DNA from 4 places in the Streptomyces sp. NPDC048370 genome. Region 3 is predicted to be linked to each of the others. Evidence: riboswitches for the same ligand, from Rfam matches in the RefSeq annotation. Region 3 holds a riboswitch; each other region holds the start of a gene.
What was found. A riboswitch is a leader RNA that binds a small molecule or an ion and turns the genes downstream of it on or off. The one in region 3 is predicted to bind cobalamin.
Positions count from the first base shown of each region.

Region 1: another riboswitch for cobalamin. It lies ahead of ACGFYP_RS05415 (energy-coupling factor ABC transporter permease); the one in region 3 lies ahead of ACGFYP_RS31105 (cobalamin biosynthesis protein).
Region 2: another riboswitch for cobalamin. It lies ahead of ACGFYP_RS13890 (ABC transporter substrate-binding protein); the one in region 3 lies ahead of ACGFYP_RS31105 (cobalamin biosynthesis protein).
Region 4: another riboswitch for cobalamin. It lies ahead of ACGFYP_RS02625 (CoA-acylating methylmalonate-semialdehyde dehydrogenase); the one in region 3 lies ahead of ACGFYP_RS31105 (cobalamin biosynthesis protein).

Region 1 covers NZ_JBICYI010000002.1:352,687-355,972, reverse strand. Annotated here, with positions in the region: gene cbiQ (cobalt ECF transporter T component CbiQ) at 1-183, opposite strand, end outside; gene ACGFYP_RS05420 (energy-coupling factor ABC transporter substrate-binding protein) at 190-531, opposite strand; gene ACGFYP_RS05415 (energy-coupling factor ABC transporter permease) at 531-1,229, opposite strand; cobalamin riboswitch at 1,258-1,485, opposite strand; gene ACGFYP_RS05410 (PTS-dependent dihydroxyacetone kinase phosphotransferase subunit DhaM) at 1,559-1,963, opposite strand; gene dhaL (dihydroxyacetone kinase subunit DhaL) at 1,960-2,574, opposite strand; gene dhaK (dihydroxyacetone kinase subunit DhaK) at 2,580-3,286, opposite strand, start outside.
Region 2 covers NZ_JBICYI010000005.1:178,980-182,265, reverse strand. Annotated here, with positions in the region: gene ACGFYP_RS13900 (LLM class flavin-dependent oxidoreductase) at 1-612, shown strand, start outside; gene ACGFYP_RS13895 (LLM class flavin-dependent oxidoreductase) at 626-1,744, shown strand; cobalamin riboswitch at 1,779-1,975, shown strand; gene ACGFYP_RS13890 (ABC transporter substrate-binding protein) at 1,987-3,063, shown strand; gene ACGFYP_RS13885 (FecCD family ABC transporter permease) at 3,060-3,286, shown strand, end outside.
Region 3 covers NZ_JBICYI010000019.1:105,004-108,289, reverse strand. Annotated here, with positions in the region: gene ACGFYP_RS31115 (anion permease) at 186-1,451, shown strand; gene ACGFYP_RS31110 (hypothetical protein) at 1,464-1,685, shown strand; cobalamin riboswitch at 1,828-1,964, shown strand; gene ACGFYP_RS31105 (cobalamin biosynthesis protein) at 1,998-2,975, shown strand; gene ACGFYP_RS31100 (cobyric acid synthase) at 2,972-3,286, shown strand, end outside.
Region 4 covers NZ_JBICYI010000001.1:622,639-625,924, forward strand. Annotated here, with positions in the region: gene ACGFYP_RS02625 (CoA-acylating methylmalonate-semialdehyde dehydrogenase) at 1-1,368, opposite strand, end outside; cobalamin riboswitch at 1,627-1,813, opposite strand; gene ACGFYP_RS02630 (methylmalonyl-CoA mutase family protein) at 1,962-3,286, shown strand, end outside.

The DNA of each region.
Region 1 (3,286 bases), on a different contig from region 3:
ACGCCCCGGCACCCCCGCCGGACCGAGCAGGACGCCCAGGGTGGCCGCCGCGACCAGGACGGCACCGGGCCACGGCGGCAGAGACACCGCGCACAGCGTCAGACCGAAGCCGAGTACAGCCTTCTCGCACGGGTGGCGGCGGCGCCAGCGACTGCTGTGCGCCGCCGCGTCGATCGGCAGCACCGGCGGTTACTCGTCGCCGGACGCCGACCGCAGCGCCTTCGCCTCGGCGCGAGCCTCGCCCTGCTTGCGGCCCTTGTGCACGCCGAAGTAGTACGCCAGCACGCCGGCGCCGAGCGCCGCCTGCAGGGCGAAGAGCGCCGACTCGATCTCGCCCGAGGCGGGCTCGTAGAGCGGGCTGAACCACGGCTCGTAGTCGGGAGCGATCTCGGTGATCGCCGTCTCCGCCTCGGCGTCGGCTCCGGTGAACGGCTCCTCCTTGTGGTCGCCGAGGCCCAGGACCAGCGGCAGCACCGCCAGCGCCGCGACGACGAGCAGGATGAGGGAGTTGATCTTCGCGTTCCGGCTCATCAGACGCTCGCCTCCGCGGTGTCGGCCTTCTTACGGGACGGGAGCAGGACGCCGAGCCGGGTCAGGTCCCCCTTGCTGGACTGCGTCAGCAGCCGCATCACGAGCACCGTCAGCAGACCCTCGCTGACGGCGAGCGGCAGCTGCGTCACCGCGAAGATGGAGCCGAACTTGGCGAGCGCCCCGAGCACACCGCTGCCCGGGTCGGGAAAGGCGAGCGCGAGCTGGACGCTGGTCACGCAGTACGTCGACAGGTCGGCGACGAACGCGCCGAAGAACACGCTCACCATCAGCGGCACGTCGAACCGGCGCAGCAGCCAGTACATACCGAACCCGGCCCACGGCCCGACGATCGCCATCGAGAACACGTTGGCGCCGAGCGTGGTGAGCCCGCCGTGCGCGAGCAGCAGCGCCTGGAACAGCAGGGTGATCGTGCCCAGGACCGCCATCACCGGTGGACGGAACAGGATCGCGCCCAGACCCGTACCGGTCGGGTGCGAGCAGCTACCCGTCACCGACGGGATCTTGAGCGCGGACAGGACGAACGTGAACGCCCCGGCCGCACCGAGCAGCAGCGTGGACTCGGGGTTGGACCTGACCTCGCGGGTCAGCGCGCGGACGCCGTGGACGACGAAAGGAGCGGACGCGACGCCCCAGGCGGCCGCGTGCACAGGGGGCAGATACCCCTCGGCTATATGCATGGTTGGGAGACCCTCTCCAGCACCTCGTGGATGGACAACGCACCTTGGCCGGTCTCCTGGCTGACGGGTCATGCCGCCGCGGCTCCGCCTTCCCACACCCCCGCGGTCTCCCGCGGCGGTCCAGTGGCTTCCCCGAAAGAGGGATGGAGCCGGACTTCCCGATCACAGTGGCGAGGGCCGCACCGGTACCGCACCGGTTTCCCGTACACCAAGGCGCTGTGACATTAGTGGGTTGACCAGGTACATCACAACACGGGTGCGCTCCCGGACGGTGTGTGACAGATCTCCCGCGCGCCCCCCGACCGCTCCTCGTCCCGTCTGGCGCGCGTTCACTCCTTCCGGTACGTGTACGCCTCGGCCGCGGCGGCCGTCACCGCGTCCAGGTCCCCGCCGGCGCTCGCCGTGACGAGCGCGGCGACGGCGCCCTCGACGAACGGGGCGTCCACGAGCCGCGCCCCCTCCGGCAGCTCGTCCCCCTCGGCGAGGAGTGCCTTGACCGTGAGGACGGCGCTGCCGAGGTCGACGAGGAGGGCGACCCCGGCACCGCCGTCGACCGCCTTCGCCGCCTCGACGATCCGCTCGGAGCTGGTGCCGAGACCCCCGTCGGGGGTGCCTCCGGCGGCGGCGACCGGCGCGGTCGCCCCACCGCCCGCGAGCCCCCGCGCCAGGGCGGCGACGGAGTCGGCCACGGCCGCGCTGTGCGAGACCAGCACGATGCCCACCTGACCGGTCATGCGGCGGCCACCTCCGCGAGCGCGGCGATCAGCAGCGCCGACGAGGTCGCCCCGGGGTCCTGGTGCCCGACGGAACGCTCGCCGAGGTAGCTCGCCCTGCCCTTGCGCGCCCGCAGGGGTACGGTCGCGAGGGCCCCGGCCTCGGCCGCGTCCCGGGCGGCGGCGAAGGAGTCGCCGAGCGCCTCGGCCGCGGGCACGAGCGCGTCCAGCATCGTCTTGTCGCCGACCTGGGCCCCGCCGAGCTGTCCGACGGCGGCGACCCCGGTCGCCAGCGCGGCCGCCAGATCCTGCCGCGTCACCGACTCCGCCTCGCCGAGCGCCTTGCCGGTGCGGCGCAGCAGCGTCCCGTACAGCGGGCCGGAGGCGCCGCCGACGGTGGAGATCAACTGCCGCCCGGCGAGGACGAGTACCGCCCCCGGTGTCGCGGGCGGCTCCTTCTCCAGCACCTCCGTCACGGCGGCGAAGCCCCGCTTCAGGTTGGCACCGTGGTCCGCGTCGCCGATCGCCGAGTCGAGCTCGGTGAGGCGCTCGGCCTCTCGCTCGACGGCGGCCGCGGCCGTGGCCAGCCAGCGGCGGAAGAACGCGGCGTCGAACTGGTTCGTCTCGGACATCCCTCTCACCGACCCCAGCGCAGGGCGGCCGTCTGCACGGGCGCGTCCCAGAGTCGCAGCGTTTCCTCGTCGGCCTGGCAGAGCGTCACCGAGCAGCCCGCCATGTCGAGCGAGGTGACGTAGTTCCCCACCAGCGTGCGCGCGACGGGCACCCCGCGCTCGGCGAGGACCCGATGCACCTCGGCGTTGAACCCGTACAGTTCGAGCAGCGGCGTGGCCCCCATGCCGTTCACCAGGGCGAGGACCGGGCCGGACGGCCGTAGATCCTCCAGTACGGCGTCGACGGCGAAGTCGGTGATCTCGCGCGAGGTCATCATCGCGCGCCGCTCACGTCCCGGCTCGCCATGGATCCCGATGCCCAACTCCAGCTCACCCTCAGGCAGTTCGAATGTAGGGCTGCCCTTCGCGGGCGTGGTGCAGGCGCTCAGCGCCACACCGAAACTCCTCGACCGCTCGTTCACCCGCCGCGCGATCGCCTCGACCCGCTCCAGCGGCGCGCCCTCCTCGGCGGCGGCCCCCGCGATCTTCTCCACGAAGAGCGTCGCCCCGGTTCCGCGGCGCCCGGCCGTGTACAGACTGTCCGTCACCGCCACGTCGTCGTCCACGAGCACCTTGGCGATCTGGATGCCCTCGTCCTCGGCGAGTTCGGCGGCCATCTCGAAGTTGAGGACGTCGCCGGTGTAGTTCTTGACGACGAACAGCACCCCGGCCC
Region 2 (3,286 bases), on a different contig from region 3:
CGCCCCGTCCGCGTCTGGCACGGCAGCGCGACCAGCGAGGAGTCCGTCGATCTCGCCGCCCGATACGGGGACCCGCTCTTCTCCGCCAACGTCACCCACCCGATCGAGCCGTACGCCGCGCTCGTCCGGCACTACCGCGAGCGCTGGGAGCACTACGGCCACGACCCGGCCCGCGCGGTCGTCGGCGCCGGGACGGCCGGCTTCCACACCGCCCGTACCTCGCAGGAGGCGATCGCCGCGTACCGGCCGGTGTTCGAGGCGAACCTCGCGTTCCAGAAGCAGATGGGCGTCGAGCCGGTCTTCCTGACCCTGGAGGACTTCGTCGAGCGGAGCTCGGCGCTCATCGGCAGCCCGCAGCAGATCATCGACAAAGTACGGTGGTACCACGAGCAGTTCGGGCACAGCGTGCTCCATCTGCAGGCCGATGCCGGGGGATTGACGGATGCTCAGCACCGCGCGTCCCTGGAGCGCTTCCAGTCCGACATCGCGCCGGTCCTGCGACGGGAGATCCCCGACCCGCCGTTCCCCTGGGCCCCGGTCCTCGGGCTCGACCCCCAGGGCGAGTCACCCACCCCCTCCCTCGCCCCCATTCCTGTCTCCGCCGACCGCTGAGGAGCACCCGTTCATGCCCGCCATCCCGCTGGGGGTCCTCGACCTCGTCCCGATCTCGTCCGGCTCGACCGCCGCCGAGGCGCTCCGCAACTCGATCGACCTCGCCCGACAGGCCGAGCGGTTCGGCTACGCCCGCTACTGGTTCGCCGAGCACCACCTCAACCCGGGCGTCGCCGGGGCCTCGCCCGCCGTCGTGCTGGCGCTGACCGCCTCGGCGACCTCCACGATCAGGATCGGTTCCGGGGCCGTGCTGCTCGGCCACCGTACGGCCCTGTCCACCGTCGAGGAGTTCGGGCTGATCGACGCCCTGCACCCCGGGCGCATCGACCTGGGCCTCGGCCGCTCGGGCGGGCGACCCTCGGGGCCTGCGGGCGGGGACGCGCCGGGCGGTGTCGGCGGCCGTGCCCCCAACGGGCTGACGATCCCGCCGCGTTTCTCGTTCGAGCACCTGGTCGATTCGCCGCGCTTCCGCCTCCAGCACCAGCTCCTGCACCAGCCGGGCGCCCGCCCCCAGGAGTACGGCGAGCAGGTGGACGACATCCTGGCGCTCCTGCGCGGCGACTACCGCTCGGCGGACGGCATCGAGGCGCACGCCGTCCCCGGCGAGGGCGCGGAGGTGGAGGTCTGGATCCTCGGCAGCAGCGGCGGGGCGAGCGCCGAGGTCGCGGGCCGCAACGGCCTGCGGTTCGCCGCCAATTACCACGTCAGCCCGGCGACCGTACTGGAGGCGGCCGAGGGCTATCGCGCCGCGTTCAAGCCGTCCGCGGAGCTGGACCGACCGTACGTCAGCGTCTCCACCGACGTCGTCGTCGCCGAGGACGACGAGACCGCGCGCGAACTGGCCACCGGCTACGGACTCTGGGTCCGCAGCATCCGGACCGGCGAGGGCGCCATCGCCTTCCCGACCCCGGACGAGGCCCTCGACCACGACTGGACCGAGGCGGACCTGACGCTCGTCGCCGACCGCGTCGACACCCAGTTCGTCGGCTCCCCGGCCCGTGTCGCCGACCAACTGGAACAGCTCAGGGAGGCCACGGGCGCGGACGAACTCCTCGTCACCACGATCACCCACGACCACGCCGACCGGGTGCGCTCCTACCGGCTCCTCGCGGAGGAGTGGAACCGCCGCTGAATCGATTCGCCCGGAAGGGGCCGTTCGGCCCGTGTGGTAGCTTGCGCTAGCCAGTCGAACTCACGTGCGTGACGTACGGAGTCAGGGAATCCGGTGCGAATCCGGAGCTGACGCGCAGCGGTGAGGGTGACGGGCGGGGCACGAAGCCACTGGACCGGGGAACCGGTCCGGGAAGGCGCTCCGTCCGGATGATCCCGAGTCCGAAGACCTGCTGGCGGATCCGTACGACACGGGCCCCGCGTATGGGCCCTCGACGCCGAGGAAGTCCCGTGGCCCTCGCCCGCCCCGCCACCCGTACGTTCACCCTGCTCCTCTCCGGAGCCCTGCTGCTGACCGGCTGCGGCGGTGGTGGCGGAGGCGGGGGCAAGGGCACGGCGGGTGGGTCGCCCTCCGGCCGTACGCAGTCGATCGAGAACTGCGGCCGTAAGGTGGAGGTCAAGGGCGGCGGCCCGCGCCGGGCCGTATCGCTCAACCAGGGCACCACCGAGATCATGCTCTCCCTCGGTCTCGGCGACCGGATGGTGGGGACCGCGACCTGGACCGACCCGGTGATGAAGGGCCTGGAGAAGGCAGCGTCCGGCGTGCCTCGCCTCGCCGAGAACTACCCCTCCTTCGAGAAGGTCCTCGACACCGAACCCGACTTCGTGGCGGCCTCGTTCGCCTCCACCCTCGCCAAGGGCGGGGTGGCCACCCGCGAGCAGTTCGAGCAACTCGGCGTCCCCACCTACCTCTCCCCGTCCGACTGCCAGGGCAAGGACAACAGCGGCGGCGGGGACGGCAAGCGCACCGAGCCGCTGACCATGGACGTCGTCTACGGCGAAGTCCGGGACCTGGCCCGGGTGTTCGGCGTGGAGGAGCGCGGCGAGCGGCTCGTCGCGCAGCTCAAGGCGCGCGTCACGAAGGCCACCGAGGGGCTCGACGCGGGCGGTGTCAGCGTCCTCTACTGGTTCTCCGACTCCGAGTCCCCCTACATGGCGGGCTGTTGCGGGGCGCCCGGTGTCATCACCCGCGAGACGGGGGTGAAGAACGTCTTCGACGGCACCACCGAGGAGTGGCCGCAGATCGGCTGGGAGGCGGTCGCCGACCGCGATCCCGACGTCCTCGTGATCGGAGACCTGACGCGCAAGGCGCAGTCGGGGGAGAGCGCCGCCAAGAAGATCGAGTTCCTGGAGTCCCACCCGGTGACGAAGACGATGGACGCCGTGCGGAACAAGCGGTACGTCGTCCTCAGCGGGCAGGCCATGAACCCGACGATCCGTACCGTCGAGGGCATCGAGCAGCTCGCCGCCGGCCTGCGCCGCCACCGCCCCGCCCGATGACCCGTACCCGTACGCGTACCAGTACTGCTAGTGGTGCTGGTGCTCCTCCCCGTAGCCGTACGCTTCCCTACCTCGCCGCCGGGTGCGTCGCGCTGGTCCTCTCCCTCGCGGTGGCCGTCACCATCGGTCCCGCGGACATCGGTGTCGGCGACGTCCTGTCCGTCGTCGCGTCCCACCTCGGCGGGGAAGCCTCGGGGCTCAGCCCGATCAGGGACGGCATCAT
Region 3 (3,286 bases):
GGATTACCCGGGGTCGCACGGTGCCCACATCGTGGACAGAGCGTTCACGAGAGACCCCTCGACGACTCAAGCGGAATGACTGGAACCCGATTTGGGACACCACAACGCCCGACCCAGTTCACCTTCCGTTCACTCAGGTTGCCTACGTTCGTCCAGCCACTGACGTCAAACGATTGCCTGGGTAAATGGAACACATCACGCTGCTGCTCGCGATTGTGGTCGTGACAGCTCTCGTGTTCGATTTCACGAACGGTTTCCACGACACCGCCAACGCGATGGCGACGACCATCTCGACCGGTGCCCTCAAGCCCAAGACCGCGGTGGCCATGTCCGCCGTGCTCAACCTGGTCGGTGCCTTCCTGTCCGTCGAGGTCGCCAAGACGATCTCCGGCGGGATCATCAACGAACAGGGCATTCGTACTGAAGTGATCTTCGCGGCGCTCGTCGGCGCCATCCTCTGGAATCTGCTGACCTGGCTCCTCGGTCTGCCGTCCAGCTCCTCCCACGCCCTCTTCGGCGGACTGATCGGCGCGGCCGTGATGTCGGCCGGCTGGTCGGCCGTCAACGGCTCGACCGTGGTCAGCAAGGTCCTCATCCCCGCGATCGCCGCGCCGCTCGTCGCCGGCCTCGCCGCGATGGCGGCCACCAAGCTGACGTACAAGATCGGTGCGAAGACGGACACGAAGTCCACCGCCAAGGGCTACCGGGCCGGCCAGATCGCCTCCGCCGGTCTCGTCTCCCTGGCGCACGGCACCAACGACGCGCAGAAGACGATGGGTGTCATCACCCTCGCCCTGGTCACCGGCGGCGTCCTCGCCCCCGGCTCCAACCCCCCGATGTGGGTCGTCGTCGCCGCCGGTGTCGCGATCGCGCTCGGCACCTACCTCGGCGGCTGGCGCATCATCCGCACCATGGGCAAGGGCCTCACCGACCTCCAGCCGCAGCAGGGCTTCGCCGCCCAGACCAGCGCCGCGACGGTCATCCTGGCCTCGTCCAACTTGGGCTTCTCCCTCTCCACCACGCAGTCCTGCTCCGGCGCCGTGATGGGCGCGGGCCTCGGCCGCAAGGGCGGTGTCGTCCGCTGGTCGACCGCGACCCGGATGTTCGTCGCCTGGGGCCTGACCCTGCCCGCCGCGGGTCTGGTCGGCGCGGGCGCCGAGTTCCTCACCAAGCAGGGCCCCTGGGGCGTCGCCGCCGTCGCGGTCCTCCTCGTCGCCGGCTCGGCCGTCATCTGGGCGCTCTCGCGCCGCAAGCCGGTCGACCACCACAACGTCACGGCCGACGAGATCGACGGCGAGCCCGCGGGCGTCGTGACCACCGCCATCGCGGCCGTCGCCCCGCCGGCCCCGGCCGGTTCCGTGGCCGCCGTCGCGGACGAGCACCTCAAGACCACCATCCCCTCGCCGGCCCCCACGGACCCGGCAGCCCCCGCCGCCCCGGCCGCGGTGTAAGGAACCAACGACATGAAGATCGACTGGGCAGCTCTCGGCTCCGTCTTCGGAGTCAGCCTCGTGGCGACCGTCGCCCTCGTGGGCCTTTTCACCCTCGGCATCATCGGCCTCTCCAAGCAGGAGCAGGCCGCGGCCCAGGGAGGCTCGGCGGCCATGGCGCGCACCGGCGCGTACGCCTGCTTCGCGCTGTGCGCGGCGGCCGTCGCGTACGGCATCTATCTGATCGTCGTCTGACGACGGTCCCGCTTCGACGACCGGGCGGGTCGCACCTTCGGGTGCGGCCCGCCCGGTCGTCGTTTCACGAGGGCCGATCGCAGGCCGTGTGGTGCTTCGCACACTGTCCCGCCGCAGGTCAAGCGTGAGTTGACGGGTCTTCGTACACGTGGTGGACTTCCGGGGCCATTACGGCGGCAAGCAGAGGAAGCCCGGTGCGAATCCGGCGCGGTCCCGCCACTGTGACCGGGGAGTCGAACCCCCGGGAGCCAGGAACTCTCGCCGCCGGTCACGTCGAGCCGGGGCGCGGACCCTGAGTGAGGACACAGCGCCATGCCCGGCCGCAACGCAGCCACAGGTGTATTCGCGTACGGCGCCGCCGCCGGACTGGCCGCGGACCTGATCGTCGGCGACCCCCGCCGCGGCCATCCGGTCGCCGCCTTCGGGCGGGCCGCGGGGGCCGTCGAGAAGCTGCTCCGGCGCGACCACCGCGGGTGGGGCGCGCTGCACACCGCCGTCTGCGTGACGGGCGCCGCGGGCGCCGCCGCCCTGGCCGCCCGTACGGTACGTGACCACCCGAGGGCCTCCGCCGCGCTGACCGCAGCCGCCGTCTGGGCCGTCGTCGGCGGGACGAGCCTGGGCCGGGAGGCCCGCGCGATCGGCGGGGCGCTGGCCGCCGGCGACCTGGAGGTCGCCCGCGAGCGGCTCCCCCATCTCTGCGGGCGCGATCCGCACTCCCTGGACGGTCCTGCGATGGCCCGCGCGGTCGTGGAGTCCGTCGCGGAGAACACCTCCGACGCGGTCGTCGGAGCCCTGGTCTGGGGGGCGGTCGCGGGTGTTCCGGGCCTGGTCGGCTTCCGGGCGGTGAACACCCTGGACGCGATGGTCGGCCACCGGTCGGCGCGGTACCGGCGCTTCGGCTGGGCCTCGGCCCGGCTCGACGACGTGGCCGGCTGGCCGGGCGCCCGGCTGACCGCCGCGCTCGCGACCGTGGCGGGCGGGGATCCGCGCGGGGCGGTGCGCGCCTGGCGGGCGGACGCGGCCAAGCACCCGAGCCCCAACGCAGGACCGGTGGAGGCCTCCTTCGCGGGGGCGCTCGGGGTACGGCTCGGCGGGACGCTGTCGTACGGCGGCCGGGTCGAGCACCGGCCCGTACTGAACGGGGAGGGACGGGCCGTGGAGGTCGCGGACATCGAACGGGCGGTCCGGCTCTCGCGCCGGGTGACGGGGCTTACGCTCGCGGCCTGCGTGGGCGGACGGATCGTGGCGGGCGCGCTGAAGGCGCGCGCGGTGAAGCGGAGGACGGTATGAGGGGCGGGGGGCTGCTCGTCGCCGGGACCACCTCCGACGCGGGCAAGAGCGTCGTCACGGCGGGCATCTGCCGCTGGCTGGTCCGGCAGGGTGTGAAGGTCGCCCCGTTCAAGGGCCAGAACATGTCCCTGAACTCCTTCGTGACCCGTGAGGGCGCGGAGATCGGCCGGGCGCAGGCCATGCAGGCGCAGGCGGCCAGGGTCGAGCCGACCGCGCTGATGAACCCGGTCCTCCTGAAGCCGGGCAGCGACCGCTCCAGCCAGGTCGTCCTGATGGGAAAGCCGGTCGGCGAGCTGAGCGCGCGTGGCTAC
Region 4 (3,286 bases), on a different contig from region 3:
GTACGCCACCGGCACCGGGATGGGCACGTTGACGCCGACCATGCCGGTGTCGACGCGCCGGGTGAAGTCCCGTGCGGTGTCGCCGTCACGTGTGAAGATCGCCACGCCGTTGCCGTAGAGGTGCTCGCTCGGCAGTCGCAGGGCCTCCTCGTAGTCGGCGGCGCGGACCACGCAGAGCACGGGGCCGAAGATCTCCTCCTGGTAGACGCGCATCTCCGGGGTGACCCGGTCGAAGAGGGAGGCCCCGGCGAAGAAGCCGCCCTCGTGCCCGGGGAGGACGAAGTCGCGTCCGTCGACGACGAGTTCGGCGCCCTCCTCGACCCCGATGCCGACGTACGTACGGACCCGTTCGACTGCGTCCGGGCCGACCATCGGGCCGAAGTCGGCGTCCGGGTCGTCGCTGCGGCCGATCCTCAGCGCGCCGATGCGCTCCTTCAGCCGGGCGACGAGGGCGTCGGCGGTCTCCTCGCCGACGGGGACGGCGACCGAGATGGCCATGCACCGCTCGCCGGCCGAGCCGTACCCGGCGCCGATGAGGGCGTCGACGGCCTGGTCGAGGTCGGCGTCCGGCATCACGATCATGTGGTTCTTGGCGCCGCCGAAGCACTGGGCGCGCTTGCCGTGGGCGGCGGCGGTGGCGTAGACGTGCGCGGCGACGGGGGTGGAGCCGACGAAGCCGAGGGCGGCGACGCGGGGATCGTCGAGGAGGGTGTCGACGGCTTCCCTGCCTCCGTTGACGACGTTGAGCACGCCGGGCGGCAGCCCCGCCTCCAGGAAGAGTTCGGCGAGCCGCAGCGGTACGGACGGGTCGCGTTCGGAGGGCTTGAGGATGAAGGCGTTTCCGCAGGCCAGGGCGGGGGCTGCCTTCCAGAGCGGGATCATCGCGGGGAAGTTGAACGGGGTGATCCCTGCGACGACGCCGAGGGGGGCGCGCAGGGAGTGGACGTCGATGCCGGTCCCGGCGTTGTCGGTGAACTCGCCCTTGAGCAGGTGCGGGATGCCGGCGGCGAACTCCACGACCTCCAGGCCGCGTTGGAGGTCTCCGTGGGCGTCGGCGACGGTCTTGCCGTGCTCGGAGGAGAGCAGCCTGGCCAGGTCGTCCTTCTCCTGCTCGACCAGCTGGAGGAAGCGCAGGAGGACCCGGGCGCGGCGCTGCGGGTTCCAGGCGGCCCAGTCGCGCTGCGCCCGGGCGGCGTCCGCGATGGCGGCCTCGGTCTCGGCCCGGTTGGCCAGCGGCACGCGGGCCTGGACCTCGCCGGTGTTGGGGTCGTACACGTCGCCGTAGGACCCCGAGGTTCCCGGGGTGTGCCTGCCGCCGACGAAGTGGGTCAACTCGCGTACGGGGGTGGTGTCTTGTGCGCGGACCATGAATGCCTGCTCTCGTCAGGTGATCCGGATGGCGCGCCGGAGGACCACCGCGACCGCGCGCACGCCGGGAGGCGTGGGCGGGACGGTGGGGGGTGCGGCGCGAGAGCGCGAATGGCGGAGGCGCCGTCAGGTCCTGACGGGCCTGCGGTGGTGGGATCCTTCTCGACGGACTCCTCGACGGGCGGGAGCCCGTCGGCCGGATCCGCTGGGAGTGTGCGGGCGCACCGATGCCATGCGTGTCAGCTCCATCCTCGTGGACAACACGGAACATCCCGCGGCCGGTATCCTGACTCCCGGATCAGCGCGCGCCGTCCGCCTTCCCGACAGCGGACTGTCAGTGGCGTGCTGCTCGACGGCGTACTCCCCGGTCACAGTGGCGGGACCGCGCCGGAATCACACCGGCTTCCCTGCACCGCGGGCCTTCGCCGCGACTATATAGTTGGACGTCCTAGTAAATCCACCCCCGGGCGGGTGATCACCCGCGGCTCCATCCCTAGAACGGATGCCGTCGGCGCTTCAAGACCTACCCGCAATGGGCAAGGTCACAGCGGTGCCACGACTACCGTTTGAGCGAGCTGACCTAACATCCGAGCATGACTGTCCTTCCCGACGACGGGCTCTCCCTAGCCGCCGAATTCCCCGACGCATCCCGTGAACAGTGGCAGCACCTGGTGGCCGGGGTGCTGCGCAAGTCGGGCAAGGACGTCGAGGGGCCGGCGGCCGAGGACGCCCTGTCCACCGCCCTGGAGGACGCGCTCCGCGTCCGTCCCCTCTATGCCGCCGAGGACACCGCCCCCGAGCCCGGCCTCCCCGGTTTCGCCCCGTTCGTCCGGTCCGGCCGCGCCGAGGGCAACACAGCCGGCGGCTGGGACGTACGCCAGCGACACACGACCCCCGACGCCCCGACGGTCCTCGCCGACCTGGAGAACGGCGTCACCTCGCTCTGGCTGGTGGTCGGCGAGGGCGGCTTCCCCGTCGGGCGTCTGGGCCAGGTCCTGGAAGGCGTCTACCTCGACCTCGCGCCCGTCGTCCTCGACGCGGGCCAGGACGTGGAGGAGGCCGCGCGGGAACTGCTGCGGCTTTACGAGGAGCGGGGCGTCGCCCCGGAGGCGGCGCGCGGCAACCTGGGGGCGGACCCCCTCGGCCTGGAGGCCCGCACGGGCCGGCCGTACGACTTCTCCCCCGCCGCCGGGCTCGCCCGGCGCTGCGTCGAGGAGTACCCGGGCCTGCGGGCCCTGACCGTGGACGCACTGCCGTACCACGAGGCCGGCGGCTCGGCCGCGCAGGAGCTGGGGTGCGCACTCGCGACCGGCGTCACGTACCTGCGGCAGCTCACGGAAGCGGGACTCACGGTCGAACAGGCCCTCGGGCAGCTGGAGTTCCGGTACGCGGCCACCGCCGACCAGTTCCTCACGATCGCCAAGTTCCGTGCCGCGCGCAGGCTCTGGGCCCGGGTGGCCGAGGTCAGCGGGGCGAGCGGCGCGGGCGCGCAGCGCCAGCACGCGGTGACATCCCCGGTGATGATGTCCCGCCGCGACCCCTGGGTGAACATGCTCCGCACCACCGTGGCCACCCTGGCCGCGGGCGTGGGCGGCGCCGACTCCGTCACCGTACTGCCCTTCGACCACGCGCTCGGCATGCCGGACGCGTTCGCGCGGCGCATCGCCCGTAACACCTCGACCATCCTCATCGAGGAGTCGCACCTCGCACGGGTCATCGACCCGGCGGGCGGCTCCTGGTACGTGGAGCGCCTGACGGACGAACTCGCCCACGCGGGCTGGGAGTTCTTCCAGACGATCGAGAGCGCGGGCGGCCAGGCCGCCGCCCTGCGCTCCGGGATGATCGGCGACCGGCTCGCCGAGACCTGGTCGGCCCGTAGCGCCAAGCTCGCCAAGCGGCGCGAACCCGTCACCGGTGT